3 regions of the Paenibacillus sp. FSL R10-2199 genome follow, and region 1 is predicted to be linked to each of the others. Evidence: riboswitches for the same ligand, from Rfam matches in the RefSeq annotation. Region 1 holds a riboswitch; each other region holds the start of a gene.

Evidence for each region. A riboswitch is a leader RNA that binds a small molecule or an ion and turns the genes downstream of it on or off. The one in region 1 is predicted to bind cobalamin.
Region 2: linked by a shared signal. The riboswitch ahead of NYE33_RS35245 (S-layer homology domain-containing protein) and the one ahead of NYE33_RS30555 (energy-coupling factor ABC transporter permease) in region 1 are both predicted to bind cobalamin.
Region 3: linked by a shared signal. The riboswitch ahead of NYE33_RS01660 (anaerobic ribonucleoside triphosphate reductase) and the one ahead of NYE33_RS30555 (energy-coupling factor ABC transporter permease) in region 1 are both predicted to bind cobalamin.

The regions. Positions count from the first base shown of each region.
Region 1 is NZ_JBBOBO010000002.1:591,739-597,276, reverse strand. Features, by position in the region: gene NYE33_RS30575 (class D sortase) at 1-405, shown strand, start outside; gene NYE33_RS30570 (alpha-N-arabinofuranosidase) at 660-2,156, shown strand; gene NYE33_RS30565 (DUF6171 family protein) at 2,173-2,448, shown strand; gene NYE33_RS30560 (ArsR/SmtB family transcription factor) at 2,554-3,495, opposite strand; cobalamin riboswitch at 3,658-3,853, shown strand; gene NYE33_RS30555 (energy-coupling factor ABC transporter permease) at 4,128-4,892, shown strand; gene NYE33_RS30550 (energy-coupling factor ABC transporter substrate-binding protein) at 4,892-5,188, shown strand; gene cbiQ (cobalt ECF transporter T component CbiQ) at 5,185-5,538, shown strand, end outside.
Region 2 is NZ_JBBOBO010000002.1:1,699,145-1,704,682, forward strand. Features, by position in the region: gene NYE33_RS35235 (DUF4430 domain-containing protein) at 1-274, opposite strand, end outside; gene NYE33_RS35240 (hypothetical protein) at 751-1,017, opposite strand; gene NYE33_RS35245 (S-layer homology domain-containing protein) at 1,787-3,946, opposite strand; cobalamin riboswitch at 4,139-4,327, opposite strand; gene NYE33_RS35250 (GAP1-N2 domain-containing protein) at 4,845-5,538, opposite strand, start outside.
Region 3 is NZ_JBBOBO010000001.1:378,405-383,942, forward strand. Features, by position in the region: gene NYE33_RS01635 (SDR family oxidoreductase) at 1-649, shown strand, start outside; tRNA gene NYE33_RS01640 (tRNA-Thr) at 810-881, opposite strand; gene NYE33_RS01645 (sugar phosphate isomerase/epimerase family protein) at 965-1,744, opposite strand; gene NYE33_RS01650 (MTH1187 family thiamine-binding protein) at 1,795-2,103, opposite strand; cobalamin riboswitch at 2,444-2,674, shown strand; gene NYE33_RS01655 (hypothetical protein) at 2,791-2,916, opposite strand; gene NYE33_RS01660 (anaerobic ribonucleoside triphosphate reductase) at 3,013-4,998, shown strand; gene nrdG (anaerobic ribonucleoside-triphosphate reductase activating protein) at 4,995-5,522, shown strand.

The DNA.
Region 1 (5,538 bases):
GTTATCGGAAAGCTGAAAATTCCGGCTTTACAGCAAATTCTTCCGATTATACACGGGACAGACGAGGATGAGCTGGAGGAGGGAATTGGACATTTCTCGGAAAGCGTCCTGCCGGGTGAGAATAACAATTCGGTTCTATCCGGACACCGGGATACTGTCTTTGCTAAATTAGGCGAACTGGAAATAGGGAACGAGCTTGTCGTTGATACATCAGCGGGTTCTTTCACCTATAAGATAAGTACTATACGGATTGTTGATAAAGATGATAAAACGATTATTGTACCTACAGACCACGCTGTCCTAACCGTAAGTACCTGCTATCCCTTTCACTTTATCGGCGCGGCTCCCGACCGTTATATTCTCGTCGCAGACCTGATCGCTGAAGTCCGTTCCCCCACAACATGAAGATCTTTCGGCTTACCCTTATCCTTTGACAGCTCGGTGTCAAGGGATTTTTTTGGAGGGAAAACGGGTCTGACCACCCAAAGCAGTACTTTATCCTATGCGCCACTGCAGCGATGGATGGAAGGATTCTTAAGAAACGGTGCACGAGCCACTTAATTTAAAGATTGACGAACCAGCGGAAGCCTGACTATAATATTAATATAAGTGTTAAATGATTAACAAATATATTAACTTAAAGAGGAGCGTTAACTGAAATGGCAGAACGCATTTTACTGAACACTGACATCCGCAAAGGCACAATTAACCGCAACATCTACGGACATTTCGCTGAGCATCTGGGCCGCTGTATTTATGAAGGTATCTGGGTTGGCGAGGATTCACCGATTCCGAACACGAACGGTATCCGTAACGATGTGGTGGAAGCGCTTAAGGAAATGAAGATTCCCGTATTGCGTTGGCCGGGCGGCTGCTTCGCCGATGAATATCACTGGAAGGACGGCATTGGCCCAAGTGAAGAACGCAAGCGCATGATCAATACCCATTGGGGCGGTGCGGTTGAGAACAATCATTTTGGTACACATGAATTCATGCGGCTCTGCGCCATGCTGGAATGTGAGCCGTACATCAACGGCAATGTAGGGAGCGGAACGGTACAGGAGATGTCCGAGTGGGTTGAGTATCTGACCTTTAACGGTGTATCGCCGATGGCTGAGCTGCGCCAGAAGAATGGACAGGAAGAGGCCTGGAGTGTAGCTTACTTCGGCGTGGGCAATGAGAACTGGGGCTGCGGCGGCAATATGCGTCCTGAGTATTATGCTGACCTGTACCGCCAATATCAGACTTATGTGCGCAACTATGGGGATAACAAGATTCACCGGATCGCCTGCGGTGCGAACTCGGATGACTATAACTGGACCGAAGTACTGATGCGCGAAGCCACCCGCTTCATGGATTCGCTTACCCTGCATTACTACACCCTGCCGACTTCGGATTGGGCTAATAAAGGTGCGGCTACCGGCTATGGAACGGATGAATATTTCAACACATTGAAGAAGGCGCTGTTCATGGATGAGCTGGTTACCCGCCACAGTGTCATTATGGACAAATACGATCCGGACAAAAGAGTGGGCCTGATCGTTGATGAATGGGGCACCTGGTATGATGTGGAACCCGGTACGAACCCTGGATTCCTCTACCAGCAGAACACGATCCGTGATGCGCTGGTTGCCGGTCTGACCCTGAATATCTTCCACAAGCACAGCGACCGTGTACGGATGGCGAACATTGCCCAGACTGTAAACGTGCTGCAGGCTGTAATTCTGACCGAAGGCGAGAAAATGCTTCTGACTCCAACCTACCATGTATTCAATATGTATAAAGTACATCAGGATGCGGAGCTGCTGGATCTGACGATCGACAGCCCGGTTTACAGCTATGAGGGCGTGGAGATTCCTGAAGTATCTGCTTCAGCTTCCGTAACAGCAGAGGGCGTCATTCACGTCAGCCTGTGCAACCTGAATCACGCTGCACCGGCAGTATTGCCGCTGGAGCTGCGCGGACTGGCTGGACAGTCAGCAGCCGTAAGCGGCACTACACTTGCAGGGTCTTCCATCGATGCCCACAATACCTTCGGGCAGCCGGAAGCGGTAGTACCGCAGCCGTTCACCGCCTTCCAGCTTGAAGGCGACACGCTTACGGTTGAACTGCCGCCAATGTCGGTGACAGTACTGGCAATTACTCCGGGAGCTTAACGGGAGGGAGCGCAGCATGACTACAACCTCAGCATGCAAGGGATGCCGGGAAGAGTACAAGGTGACGGAAGCGCAGATTGCCCGGATTCTCGCCTCCTCCATGTTCAATCCGGAGAATACAGCCCCGGACGAAGTATACGCCGAGCGGGTTGCCCTATGCGGAGCTTGTCCCAAGCTGCAGGATGGCGTAACCTGCATTGCCTGCGGCTGTATTATACCGGTTGTAGCCCGGCTGAAGGCACGCGGCTGTCCGCTGCCGGGCGGCGGCCTGTGGCAGCCGGTGACTGGTTAAACTGCAAAGCTGTCCTGCAATACACCCGTAACCACAACAGCGGCAGCGGGGGACCTGAGCTTAAGGTCTCCCGCTGCCGCTGTTTGCTGCACCATCCTGTTTGGGTCATTCCGCCAGACTGGCACTTGCCGAAGCATCAACTGCATCTGTATAAAAGAGCTCAAACACAAGATCCTCGTTATAGTTGCCGAACCCCTTGCCGAATAAGGTAAGGCCGCCGATATGCTCCGCATCCTCTTCCACAGAGACCTTGAACGTCCACTGCTTATCACGGATACCGACCTGCTCCAGTGTAACCTCTGACAGCTTCTGACCGTCCATGAACGTGCCCGCCGGAGTAATCCTCAGCTGCTTAAGCAGTCCATATTGGTTGGTGAGCGCAGGCCACCAGGCAGGAGTGTATTTGCCCGGGCTGTCCCCGTAGTCGCCGGGGCTGGTCCAGAAACCGAGCCGCTGTCCGTTCAGTGTGAAGGTGATGTCGGAAGGCCAGTTATTATTGATGGACGGGGCTTCGGAGGCAATCTCCATCGTGATGACCAGCTCCTCAGGCTTCTGGCTGGACAGCAGGAAGTTCGGGATTTTATATTCCACGAATCCTTTGCCGAACCACAGGATGCCTGCATTCACCCGCTCCTGATCCCAGAAATACCGCGGATCGTCAAAGTTGCCGATTACCCGCTCGGTTGTAGATAATCCGCAGGTCGGTTCAATCTGGAAATCAGAGTAGTGGCCCACGGGTATTTCCTTACGGTAGCCTCTGCGCTGTGTTCTGGCTTGTCCAGGGAAAATAATCTCAGCACTCTCGGCGGCCAGTGTACAAATCTTCTGTAGTCCGCTGCGCCCGGGAGCCATGTGGCTGCGGATCAGTCCGGCAGCTTCCAGCTTGCGCACATGCATCGTCATAATGGCACTGCTGAGCTTCAGCGCCCCGGCCAGTTCCTTGACGTTCATAGGCTGTTCGGACAGGAGCCGCAGCATCTGCAGGCGCACAGCACTGGATAACGCTTCGTACACGGGTAAAGATTGGTCGGTTAGATCAAGTTTCATGCGCTGCCTCCACGTTCAGGTTATATAGTTAATAATTATATTACTCAAATGACATTCTTACAAGCAAATGAACGCTGCCTTACAAGCAAATGAATACTGCGCCTCGCAGCCGCTCCAATTTTATCACAGACATGCAGAGCCTGTTCCGCTATGATGTAGGATGGATTAGCGATGTAACAAGGTGCTCTTGCCGGATCAGGCAAGGGATAACAGGGAATCGGGTGCAAGTCCCGAGCGGTCCCGCCACTGTAAGGAAGAGCTGAACTTCATGATGTCACTCGGGGAGAACCCCGGGGAAGACGAAGGATATAGCGCCCGTATTCCAAGCCAGGAGACCTACCTTGATTACGCACACCACGACTCTACGCGGATAGGAGCGGTGTACGGATAGGTTAATGAGATGAAGCGATGTGCCTGCAGGACCGGAGGGAATCTTGAAGATCAAGATCAGAGCCGGTTCAATGTTATGCAGACACAGCGTTGAGCGGCCCATGCGGAGCGACCGGGTGCAGAACCCCTTGTTGGCGCACGGCAGTGCTCTCTATCGAATCATACCTGCGTACATACACTCCCACCCTGAAGGGCGGGAGTTTTTTGGGTTTGCTATATTAAAGAAACTTGGAGGCTGACAAATGAAGAAACGCGGATTTTGGAGTTTTGCGGCGCTGATTGCCGGATTTACAGTGTACTTTATGCTGAATGAACCGGGAACGGCCCAGGCTATGCACATTATGGAAGGGTTTCTGCCGGTAGGCTGGGCCGTGTTCTGGTGGGTGGCGTTCTTACCGTTCTTCATACTCGGGATTATCAGGCTTAGATCGATGACCAGGGAGAATCCGGAGCTGAAGCTGCTGCTCGGTCTGGCAGGGGCGTTCACCTTCGTCTTATCGGCGCTCAAAATGCCTTCCGTTACCGGAAGCAGCTCGCATCCTACAGGTACCGGACTTGGCGCAGTTATGCTGGGACCGTTGCCGATGGGCGTGATCGGCTCGATCGTGCTGTTGTTTCAGGCGCTGCTTCTGGCGCACGGGGGGATCACTACGCTGGGGGCGAATGCGTTCTCGATGGCGGTCGCGGGGCCTTTTGCCGGATATGCAGTCTATAAGCTGATGATGAAGCTGCCGGACCGCGAGAAGCTGGCCTTATTCTGTGCAGCGGCGGTTGCCGATCTGATGACTTATGTAGTGACTTCCTTCCAGCTTGCGGTGGCTTTTCCGGCTGCGGATGGCGGAGTCCTGGCGTCTTTTCTCAAATTCGGGGGGATCTTTGCCGTGACGCAGATTCCGCTGGCCATCAGCGAAGGGCTGCTGACCGTATTATTGTGGAACTGGCTGAAATCGTACAGTCCGAATGAAATGTCGCTCCTGAAACGTAAGGTCAAAGGGGGAAATGCATAATGAGCAATAAATGGAAAAATGGATTGATGCTGCTGGCTGTTGTCCTGCTGTGTGTCTTGCCGCTGCTGTTCGTGAGTGGTGATTTCGGCGGGGCCGATGATGCTGCCGAGGGTGTGATCACAGAGATTAACCCCGAATATGAACCCTGGTTCAAGCCGCTGACCGAGCTTCCGGGTGAGACGGAGAGTATGCTGTTCGCATTGCAGGCGGCGATTGGCGCCGGGGTGATCGGATATTCACTGGGGCTGCTGAAAGGGAAACAAGGCCAGGCGAAGCAGAACAGCATCAGCAAGTGATCAGACGAATTGATGTCCTTTCTTATAATAATGCCTTGAGGCAGCTGTCTCCCATGTGGAAAAGCTCGTTCGCGGCACTGATGTTCCTGCTCTCCTATACCGTGCATCCGGTGCTGCAGCTTGTGATTACGCTGTGGATGATGTCCTGGTGCATCCTGCATGCCAAAATTCCCTATCGCGCCTACGGGCTGTTGTTTGGCACGGCGCTGCTGTTCTATTGCCTTAGTGTACCGGCGCTGCTCGTGGAATTCGGCCACCCGGCTGCCGGGGAAGCTGGCATATTCCGGATTTCGGGGCCGCCTCTTCCGGTATATATCACGGCAGCAGGGCTGGAGCGGGCCGGTGAACTG
Region 2 (5,538 bases), 1.1 Mb from region 1:
GGGCTTGCGTAACGGGAGCTTGCTCCGTTACGCCGGGGGCGGCTCCGGCTGGCGCTGCGCCGGAGCTGGAAGCTGCCATGCCGTCCGCCGTGGCGGAGGGTATGGCAGTGCCCTCAGGCCGCGGCGTCTGCGCGGCCTGGGAACTGGCGGGCGGCACAGGCCCGCCGCCTGCGGAATCCGGCTGCGCCTTGGAGCAGCCGGAGAGCAGCAGGACAACCAGGAGCAGGAGCAGCGGATAAAGCCTCGCCCTTCCTGATTTCAATAGACTGAACATTACCTCAAGCACCTCCACAAAAGGGAAAAGAACGGGGGCAGTCAGCCTGTTCCCCGTTCCGTCCAAACACCTTATGATTTCTTAGTGTGACTTATACAAACTAATCCTTAGCAAAGCACCATCAGCCAGCCCCTTGGCCGCCTGAGCATCCAGCCCCGCAACCCGAAGGAGCTTCTCTATCGGCTAAGATCAGCCGCTTTAAATACTGGCTGGCACGATACTCTCAGTTTCATTAGCTCTAGCTTCATTAGCTTCATTAGCTCTAACCCCACTAGCAGTAGCATCAGTAGCTTCTTCAGCATTAGCTCTAACTTCACTAGCAGTAGATTCATTGGCTCATTAACTCTAGCCTCACTAGTAATAGCTTTATTAGCTTCATTGGCTTCATTGGCTTATTAACTCTAGCTAAACTAGCTCTAGCTTCTTCAGCATTTGCTCTAGCCCCACTAACAATTACATCATTGGCTTCATTGGTTCTAGCCCACTAACGGTAGTTTCATCAGCTCTAGCCCCACTAGCAATAGCTCCATCAGCTTCATTAGCTCTAGCCCCACTAGCAGTAGCATCAGTAACATCAGTAGCATCAGTAGCATCAGTAACATCAGTAACAGCAGCATCAGCAGCATCAGCAGCAGCAGCAGCAGCAGCATCAGCAGCATCAGCAGCATCAGCAGCATCAGCAGCAGCATCAGTAACATCAGCAGCATCAGTAGCATCAGCAGCATCAGTAGCATCAGTAGCATCAGTAGCATCAGTAGCATCAGTAGCATCAGTAGCATCAGTAGCATCAGTAGCATCAGTAGCATCAGTAGCATCAGTAGCATCAGTAGCATCAGTAGCATTTTAAATCATCGGCTCAATCCGGGAAAGCATGCCTTCCCGAGCGAAACTCCACAAAACATTCCTCCGCCGGAACAGTAAATGGATTTATGACACTTGTTTATCCTATACGGACTTCACTGCCGATCCTAGTTGGATTAATGACACTTAATTCTGCCCCTAGCCGGGTCATTCGCTAATTCATGCGAGATTAAGTGTTGTTTTTCCAACTACGCCGCCATATCGGGAGATTTACAGGGAACTAAGTGACATTTTTCCACTTATATATCCCACCAGCACCCCGCACTATCGCTTTATTAGGCTGCTCCATGCAAAATCTTGCAGAAAATACAACTTAACTCCCTTAATCCTTAGGCATTCGGAAGGATTGTTGTATTAAATACAACAATCTTCCCGCTACAACGCTTGTTAGAAGAGAAATGCTGCCTTTTGTACAACAATTTCCGATTATAGCCGCGATCTTGATTGAAATGTTGTATTATGTGCAGGATTTTAAACAAGCATTCGGATTCCCACCCCAAACGCGGGTTAAAATCATGAGATTCTTGCCCCAGCAGCTCTACAATTCAAATTTCACTGCCGTGAAGACTAAGTTATATATTCATATTTAAGGTTTAGCTTATCTAGGATCTTTTCTTCATCAAGGCTCTTCTTCCTTGACCCATATCCTTCCTATGGCAATCTAACCGCTACAGCAGCGGCCATTTCTCTGGTTACAGCTGTGGCAGGAGCGAATTCGCCGCCGGTACCGCTCATAATTCCAAGTGCGGTTACAGTACGTACCGCCGTTAATGCGTAGGCGCTGATCTGGTCTTCATCGGTGAATTTTCCGGTTCCGGCTGCTGCCGAAGCTTCGTCCAGCTTCAAGGCTCTCACGATCATTACAGCCATATCCTGGCGGGTAACGGGGCCGTCCGGTTTGAAGGCTGTGCCTGCTACTCCGCTGACAATTCCCAGTTCCTTCGCTTTGTTCACTGCTCCATAATACCACGCATCCGCCTTAACATCACTGAAACTCTGGGCTGACGATGCCGCAGACGGCTCGTTGCCGGTCAATCTAAGCAGCAGTGCCGCAAATTCAGCGCGGGTAATATTCTGCTTCGGTGCGAACACGAGGCTGCTCTCACTGACACCGCCCATCAGCTTGCGGTCATAGGCCGTGTACACTGACTCCAGCGCCCAAGGCGAGATTGACTTCACATCGGTAAAAGCAGCACGGTCAGCCGCAGCAGAAGCCACGGTCAGCGGCTGCGAATAGCGGACTACCGCAGGTGTGCTGTCTTTGAGATATCCGGTAACGGTAATCGTATATTTATTCGCTGGCAGGCCGCCGGCAACAACAGCTGAACCCGCAGCATCCGTAACAGCAGTTTTACCGCCGATGGATACCTGAACCCCTGCGGCTGGCGAGGATACCGGGTCGGAAGTGAAGGTCGCTTCATTCCATACCCACTGCTTTTGAGTTACTTTTACAGTAATATCTTGTCCAGGCTGCGGCTGTGCAGGGGAGACCGTCACGGACTCTACCACCTGTGTGTTATCCCCGCCATAATAGACAAGCACGCGGTCATTCTCCGCAAGAAGGAAATCACCCATGCCTACACTTGGATAGATCCACGCTCCACCGCGGGCTACAACATACATCCACCCGTCATAGCCGCCAAAAGCACCCGCAGTTACGCCGCCGATTCCCGTCACGTAATTGCCAGCTTCATTGACCAGGGCCACCTTCTTCGCCGCCGCTGCCTTCTCCAGTGCTTGAAGTACATTTCCCGCATATACAGTGCCTTCTGCCAGGGTTCCGTTAGGGCTCTCAATGGCAACGGACACACTAACCTGAGGACTCTTCACAGGTGAATTGCTAAGATCATAGAGCTTGCTGCCTGTGCTGAAAAGCTTGTAAGCTACCAATGCTTCCAGTGCCTGCTCTGTCGAGAGCTGATTGTAGCTTCCCCCCGCTGTATGAGCGAACCCGCCATCTGCTGCACTATAGCTAAGAAGCTTACTGACAAGGTTTACATTGCCTACGGTATACTCCGCCCCTGCCGGGTCAATGCCAAAGGAGGACAGACCAATAATGGCTTGAGCGACACTCTCGCTGCTGTCACCATAGCCGCCGTTCTTGTCCTGTGCAGTCGCCAGCCAGGCTGCCGCCCGCTGTCCTGCGGTATTGACTGCCGGATCATCCTTATGTCCTGCCAGCACAGTAAGCACCATCGCCGTCATGTCCGGATCACTAGCCCCCGTAGTCAGAGTGAAGCCTCCGTCAGTGTTCTGCTTGGACAGGATCTCAGCCAGCAATTTAGCTGGGGTCCATTTCGCATTGTCAGGCATAGTATAAGTTCCGGAATCAAGCGCCAGCAGTACATAGGCTGCGTTGTTCAGCGTCTGGCCGGTAATTTTATCGTTATTGTAGAGCTTCTCAATCAGATTGTAGCCGGCAACATCCGCCGGATTCCCGCCAAGCGCCCTAACCGCAAGCGTAATCCGCGCATAGTCCGTAGCTCTGGCGTAGACACCCTTGGCTGCGGCTACTTTACTCTCAAGCGCCTTTAAATAACTATCCGGAACCTTATAGCCCGCCTGCGCTAGGCCGATGGCCTGCCAGTCGGACTGGACTCCGGCCTTCAGCACAAACTCCGAAGTGGCATAGACTGCCTCAGCTACGCTAACTGCTGTGCCTGAAGGTAGAGATGCCGCGTTATTCCCAGTGCTCGCAGCCGTCTCTGCAAAAGCCTGTCCCGCCGGAGCTACAGCCGCTCCCAGAACCGCGAACATCATGACAACGATCAGACCCAGCCGGATAAACTTGGATGATAAATTGTTCTTCATTGCTTGACCTCTTTCTGTGAATAGAATGGTATAGATGAATCCTGCGTCCTCCGCTGATGCGGGTGCAACATAAAGACCGCCCTGTACAGGGCGGCCGGGGAAGGATACAATACATGCAGCTGATATGAAGTTTCCCTCACACAGCCACTGCTTATATTTGCACCTGTTCCGCATTCTTACCCCCGAAGAATAGAAACAACAACGAAAAAGGCAGGTCTCCTGGCTTAAGCTTCATTGCTTCCCCCGCCTTCCCATCCTATTATCAGACAGTGGCTTCTCAGGAGTCGCTCCGCATTTACAGTGGCGGGACCGCACCGGACTTGCACCGGACTTCCCTTTTAAGCAGATTACAATCGTAGAACCGGCATGGGTATCTGTTGCATGACTACGCCTGTTTCTACGGAAATCCGCACCTTTTTCCAAAGCTTATTAAATTTGAATATTCACAAACAATCATATCTACTATTCCCCTGTATGTCTATAGACAAGCTGTTTCAATTATAGGCACAACCGGCCCCTTCCGCACAAAAAGTCCTGAACAACACTCGCCGCATTCTCCCGGCATATCATGCTGTTCAGGACTTAAATAGTGATGCTTCCGCTTCCGGCAAGAGCCGGCAGCTGGTTGATTGTATTATGTACAACAGAATGGGAATAAAAGGCGGCCATAATGCATTCTGCTGTATTTAGTACAATTGATTTTGGAATATACCCCTTATAAGCTCTAAAATCCGGATTCTAATGTACCAAATACAATAGAACGCATAATAGGGCTGATTATTCCTGATTTGAGTGTACAAAGTACAATGACCTCTCTGCCAGCTTACGCGGAAGCACCGTTGATGAAATGCCGGACTTCTCTTACATCCGGCTTCGCCCAATTCAGGCTCTCACCCAATCATTCCGCATCCGTGTCCGGGCTGGCGGAAGGAGTGGGGCCGGTGCCGGGTGTAGTCTCCGGAGTAGTGCTCGGGGTACTTCCCAGAATGCTCCCCGGACTAGCCTGTAGCTTCAGCGTATAGATTCCCGCAGTGATCACATCACCCGCGGCCAGCTTTGCGCCCGGCTCCAGCTCCACCGTCACTTCATATACGCGCGCAGGTGTTCCTGCGCCCGATGCGCCCGCCGCCGGGGAGGCTTCGGCTTCATCAGAGCCGCCGCTATTTCCAGCGGCTGCATTTCCGGTCGCCCCGCCGTCAGTCCCGACGGCTCCCTCATCAGAGCCGCCGTCATTTCCGGCGCCCGATGCACCCGCCGCCGGGGAGGCTTCGGCTTTATCAAAGCCGCCGCTATTTCCAGCGGCTGCATCCCCATTCGCACCGCCGTCAACTCCGGCGGCCAGGCAACTGCTCGCAGTTGCTGCAACCTTGTAAGTGTCCGCAACGTTATTACCGGACATCACGATGATCTCCGCCGGGTTAAAGGCGGAGCATTCCGCCACAGAGGCAAAGCTGAACACCAGCTTGACGCCTGCCTCCCCGCTGCTTTCAGCCCCGCCAGCATTCCCGCTGCCTGCCTCCCCGCCGCCTTCAGCCCCGCCAGCATTCCCTGTACCTTCTGTTCCACCATTTCCGGTTCCTGTGCTTGTCCCG
Region 3 (5,538 bases), on a different contig from region 1:
AGCACAGGTGGTGCTCGGTGCAAGACGGACGGACAGGCTAGAAAAGCTGGCGGAGGAGATCAGAAACGCGGGCGGGATTGCTGAATACCATTCCCTCGACGTAACGGATTTTGAGCAAATGAAATCAATCGTCCAATTTACAGTTCATCAATTCGGACGCCTTGATGCCCTTGTAAATAACGCAGGTGTGATGCCGTTATCGCCACTTGATGCATTAAAGATCGAGGAGTGGAACCGTATGATTGATGTCAATATTCGCGGTGTACTGCACGGGATCGGAGCTGCTATTCCCGTAATGAAGGAACAGAATTCCGGCCATATCATCAATGTTGCCTCCGTTGGCGCATATACTGTCTTTCCGAAATCATCGGTTTATTGTGCCACCAAGTTCGCGGTCCGGGCGATTACAGAGGGCCTGCGTCAGGAGTTGGGAGCAACAATCCGTACGACGGTTATTTCTCCAGGCGTAACCGAATCCGAACTGGCTGATACCATCACTGATGAGTCAGCCCTCGAGATGATGAAATCCTTCCGGGCCAATGCTTTGCCCTCTTCCGGTATTGCCCGCGCCATTGCCTATGCCCTTGAGCAGCCTGCGGAAGTGGATGTAAATGAATTGATCGTGCGCCCAATGGGGCATCCGGCTTAAACCGCTAAGCAGATTAGGAAATAAGACTTGACGGCTACCAAAAGTGAATTCCGTTACTTCACTCGAATATGGTAGAAGAATGGTAGAGGTTTATGGTGGTACAGAAAAAAGCGCGGCCTCCGAAATCCCCGGAGGCCGCGCTGCATATGAATTCAAAAGATGCTGGTGAAGGGAATTGAACCCCCGGCCTACGCATTACGAGTGCGTTGCTCTACCCCTGAGCTACACCAGCTTAAAGGATAGTCTGCCTGCCAAACAAAAAATATTATAACTCTTTCAGCAGAAAACGCAACCCTTTTTGATCATTCGCGCTGCCTAGTCCTGCATTAGCCCCAGCCCGCGGAAATATTCCAGTGCCTCCTTAGCACTTTCCAACGAGGACACGGCATAAGCCTCTTGCTCTACTATATAGTACAGAATCCCGCTCTCCTCTGCCTTGTCGAAGACGCTCCGGAAATCAACCTGCCCTTTCCCGAGGTCAGTCTCTTCATTATTTGCCCCGAAATCCTTAATGTGAACCAGCGGAACACGGCCGGCATAACGGGCGACATAGTCAATAGGACGTGCTCCGCCCCTGTGTACCCAGCCCAGATCGAACTCTGCAAACATATGCTCCGCAGGAATCTGTTCCAGCCATATATCGATGACTGCTTTGCCGTCTACCTCCGCAAATTCATAATCATGGTTGTGATACCCGTACTGCAGGCCTGCTGCACGGACCATCGCGGAGGCCTTCCCCAGGAAGGGAATCACCGCCGTCACATCCTCCATTGAGGGGTTCTGCGGAAGCGGTGCCGAAGGGGTGATCATATATTGTAATCCAAGTTCCTTCGCATATTCAATTTCTTTGGCTAACGCCCGTTCCATGTTATCCAGACTGCTGAAATCCAGGCCCACATGCGCCGAAGGCGCAGCAAGACCCAACCGGTCCAATGTACGGCGCAGTTCTCCTGCAGACACGCCGAAATAACCGGCGAATTCTACCGCCTGATATCCCATCTCCGCAACTTTGCCCAGTGTACCCAGGAAATCGCGCTCCGTCTGGTCACGCAGTGTGTACATTTGAATCCCGATCTGCTGTGAGGCTTTTGCCATGAAAGATCCGCTCCTTATAGGTTGAATCTGATTACAACTACAGGTACTCTTTACTCTCCTTGCAGCTTGCGTTCCACGGATTCCAGCTTGCTGCGGCTCGTAGAAGGCTTGTCACGACGGTCATCAATCTTAAGCGAGGTGGAAACCCGCTGTGCTCCTGACGTAAACGGCGACTCATGCAGCGCTTCTACCGCAGCAAGAATCCGTGCAACCGGTCCTTCAATAATAGTCCCCATCGAAGTAAGCTCATAGGTAATCCCCTCCACGGTCTGCAGCACACGCTGCATATCGGCCACATAGCTGCTGAGACTGGTACTGCCAGTGCCAATCGGAATAACGGTCACTTCGCCAATCGCCATTATGAAATCCCTCCTGCAAGTTTGATGAGTCTGCTCTGTCCTTACTCCTTAATTGTAACCCTTCAGCGCCGCTCCCACAAATACCCATAGCCCCCCCTCTCTATTACTATCTCCCCAGTAAAACTACTAGGATTAGACGCACTCTATTTATGGAGTCTTTGTGGCATCTTTTGGGACAATTTATGACTCATTTAAGGCCATATCCACAGGAAAGTTGTGGATTACCTGTGGACTAACTGTGGATCATCTGTGAGTAAACCTGCGGAACCCGCTCCCCGCGCGGATTCGCAAAAAAATGTTTACAAACACAATATATTGAGTTACTTTTATTTAACAACAACAAAATATAGTAGAAACAGGTGTTTCGCCCTCTTGCTAGGGTTGAAGCTTAATAGGGAAACACGGTGCAAATCCGCTGCGGTCCCGCCACTGTAACCGGATGTTCCAGCTGCCAGACGCCGCTGGAGCAGCATCCTCCGACAACAAGCCACTAAGGGGCTGCGAGGCCCCTCGGGAAGGCGCCGGAGGGCATGCCGGAAGCCAGGAGACCTGCCTGTTTCTGTGGCACCGGTTAGACTCCTGCGAGGAACAGGCGAGGTGCCCGCATGCGGCCTGCACGAGCAGAGTTAGCCTTTCCGTTAATCGGGCCAGAGGCTGCCGATACCTGAGGACGATAGAGTATCGTCCTCAGGTATCGGCTTCTGCGGAAGGTACAAGAACAGGTTCCAGAACAGGACAAGCCCTGTGCCCGTTCGTATTTTCCACATAGACCACCGGCAAATGTCCGCTGTTTCGGATATTTGCAATACGCATTCGGGCATTTCCCGCCTCCCGGCTGGAGATGCCTTTTTACTGATGTCATGGAGCACACGCTTCACGCTTACGATACCGAGAGGAGAGAGCTATACAATGACGCTGCTGGAGAAACGATATAACGAAGGACAAGCTGCACAGGAAGTTCTTTTGGAAGAAGTTATTCATTTGGGACGGGATATTATCGACAGCCGGGATTTGGATCTGCTGCGCGAGAACGCCAACTTGAACGGGGAGAGCTTCTCCGGCAAGATGAGCAAATTCGGCAGTGAATATTCCAAGTGGTACGCCCGCAATTTCACGATGCCGCCACAGCTCGTGCAGGCTATTGAAGATAATGTTGTATATGTACACGACCTGGATCAATATGCCATTGGAACAACTAACTGCATCTTCATCCCGTTTGAACGTCTTCTCCGCGAAGGCTTCAATACCGGCAACGGCAGCGTCCGCCCTCCGAATTCGATTATGACGGCTATGTCGCTGGTGGCGATTATTTTCCAGTCCCAGCAGAATGCCCAGTACGGCGGCGTATCCGCCAACAAGCTGGATTACGATCTGGCGCCTTATGTCACTAAATCCTTCGCTAAGCTGTTCCGCAAAGGAATGGAATACTTCGAGGAAGGTACAGCCGGCGAAGCGCTCGGCGAGGTCACTATGACCCGCAGCGATCTGGAAGAGAAGTATCCGCGTGCCTTCCGTTTCGCCCTGAAAGAGACAGAAATTGAAACCCTTCAGGCTGCGGAGAGCATGGTACATAACCTGAATACCATGTCCAGCCGCTCCGGCGGCCAGATTCCTTTTACCAGCATCAACTACGGAACCTGCACCTCTCCGGAGGGCCAGCTCGTGATTAGCTCCCTCTTAACTGCTACTATGAACGGACTTGGCAGCGGAGAAACACCGGTGTTCCCGATTCAGATCTTCAAGTGCAAACAGGGTGTCAACCAGCAGCCTGGTGATCCTAACTATGAGCTGTTCCTGAAAGCGGCAGAGTGCTCTGCACGCCGGCTGTATCCGAACTTCGCCAATCTGGATGCTCCGCTGAATATGCAGTACTACGATCCAACCGATCCGGATACTGAATTTGCTACGATGGGCTGCCGGACACGTGTTCTGGGCGACCGCTTCGGGCGCAATCACTGCTCGGGCAAAGGCAACCTTTCATTCAATACGCTTAACCTTGTACGTCTTGGTCTGGCTTACGGCACAGTAACCGGCCGCCGCCTTGCCGCTGATGAGGAAGGCTTCTTCGAAGATCTTAATCATTATATGGATGTTGCGCTGGACGGCCTGTTGCACCGGTTCCGCATTCAGGCTTCCCAGAAAGCCAAAGCCTCCGATTTCATGATGCGTGAAGGCGTCTGGGAAGGCGGCGAACAGCTTGCACCGGAAGACAGCGTAGGTGAACTGCTGAAGCACGGCAGCCTGTCCCTTGGTTTCATCGGTATGGCCGAGTGCATGAAGGCTATGTACGGCAAACACCATGGCGAAGATATGGAGGTCCATGCCAAGGCAGTGGCCATTGTCCGCCACATGCGTGAATACTGCGACCGCAAGAGCGAGGAGCTGGATCTGAACATTACTCTATTCGCTACGCCTGCCGAAGGTCTCTCCGGCAAATTCACCAAGATAGACCGCAAGGTTCTCGGTTCCATTCCGGGTGTAACGGACCGTGAATACTATACGAATTCATTCCACATTCCGGTCTATTACGACCTGAGCGCAGCCAAGAAGATCAGCCTGGAAGCTCCATTCCATGAATATTGCAACGCCGGAGCAATCTCTTATGTAGAGCTGAACGGCAATGCCCGCAGCAACCCTGCAGCTTTCGTCAAAATCATCAAATACGCGCTGGAGCAGGACATCAGCTATTTCAGCATCAACCACCCGATTGACCGCTGCTCCGGCTGCGGCCACGAAGGTGTAATCGGCACGAATTGCCCATCCTGCGGCGCTCATGAAGATACAACGCATATCCGCCGGCTGCGCCGGGTAACCGGATATCTGACCGGCGACTATCAGACCCGCTTCAATGCCGCCAAGCAAGCCGAAGTACGGGACCGCGTTAAGCATCTATGAACATCTGCGGATATTATCCGGAGTCGATCAATGAAGGAGAGGGATTGCGGGCGGTCCTCTTCTTCAGCGGATGCCGCCACCGCTGCCCCGGATGCTTCAACCCTAAGACCTGGAACTTCAATTATGGAGAGGTCTTCACTCCGGAGCGCAGGCGCGAGATTATCACCGAGATAGCAGACAATCCGCTGCTGGACGGCTTGACGCTGGCAGGCGGGGACCCTTTTTTCTCGGCAGAGGGAGCGGCTGACTTCATCCATGAGCTCCGCGCCGAGCTGCCGGGCTTCCCGGTCTGGATCTATACCGGTTATACGTACGAGGAGCTGACCGCTTCCCCCGGTTCGCCGGAATGGAAGCTGCTGGCCCTGTGCCAGGTGGTCATTGACGGACGATTTGTAGAGGAACTCAAAGACACTACTCTCCCCTACCGGGGAAGCAGCAACCAGCGGATTATAGATATCCCGGCAAGCCTTGCCGGAGATAAGGTTATACTTTGGGAGCCTGCGCTAAGCTTTCAAAGGGCATAAATCACGGTAAAAGCCG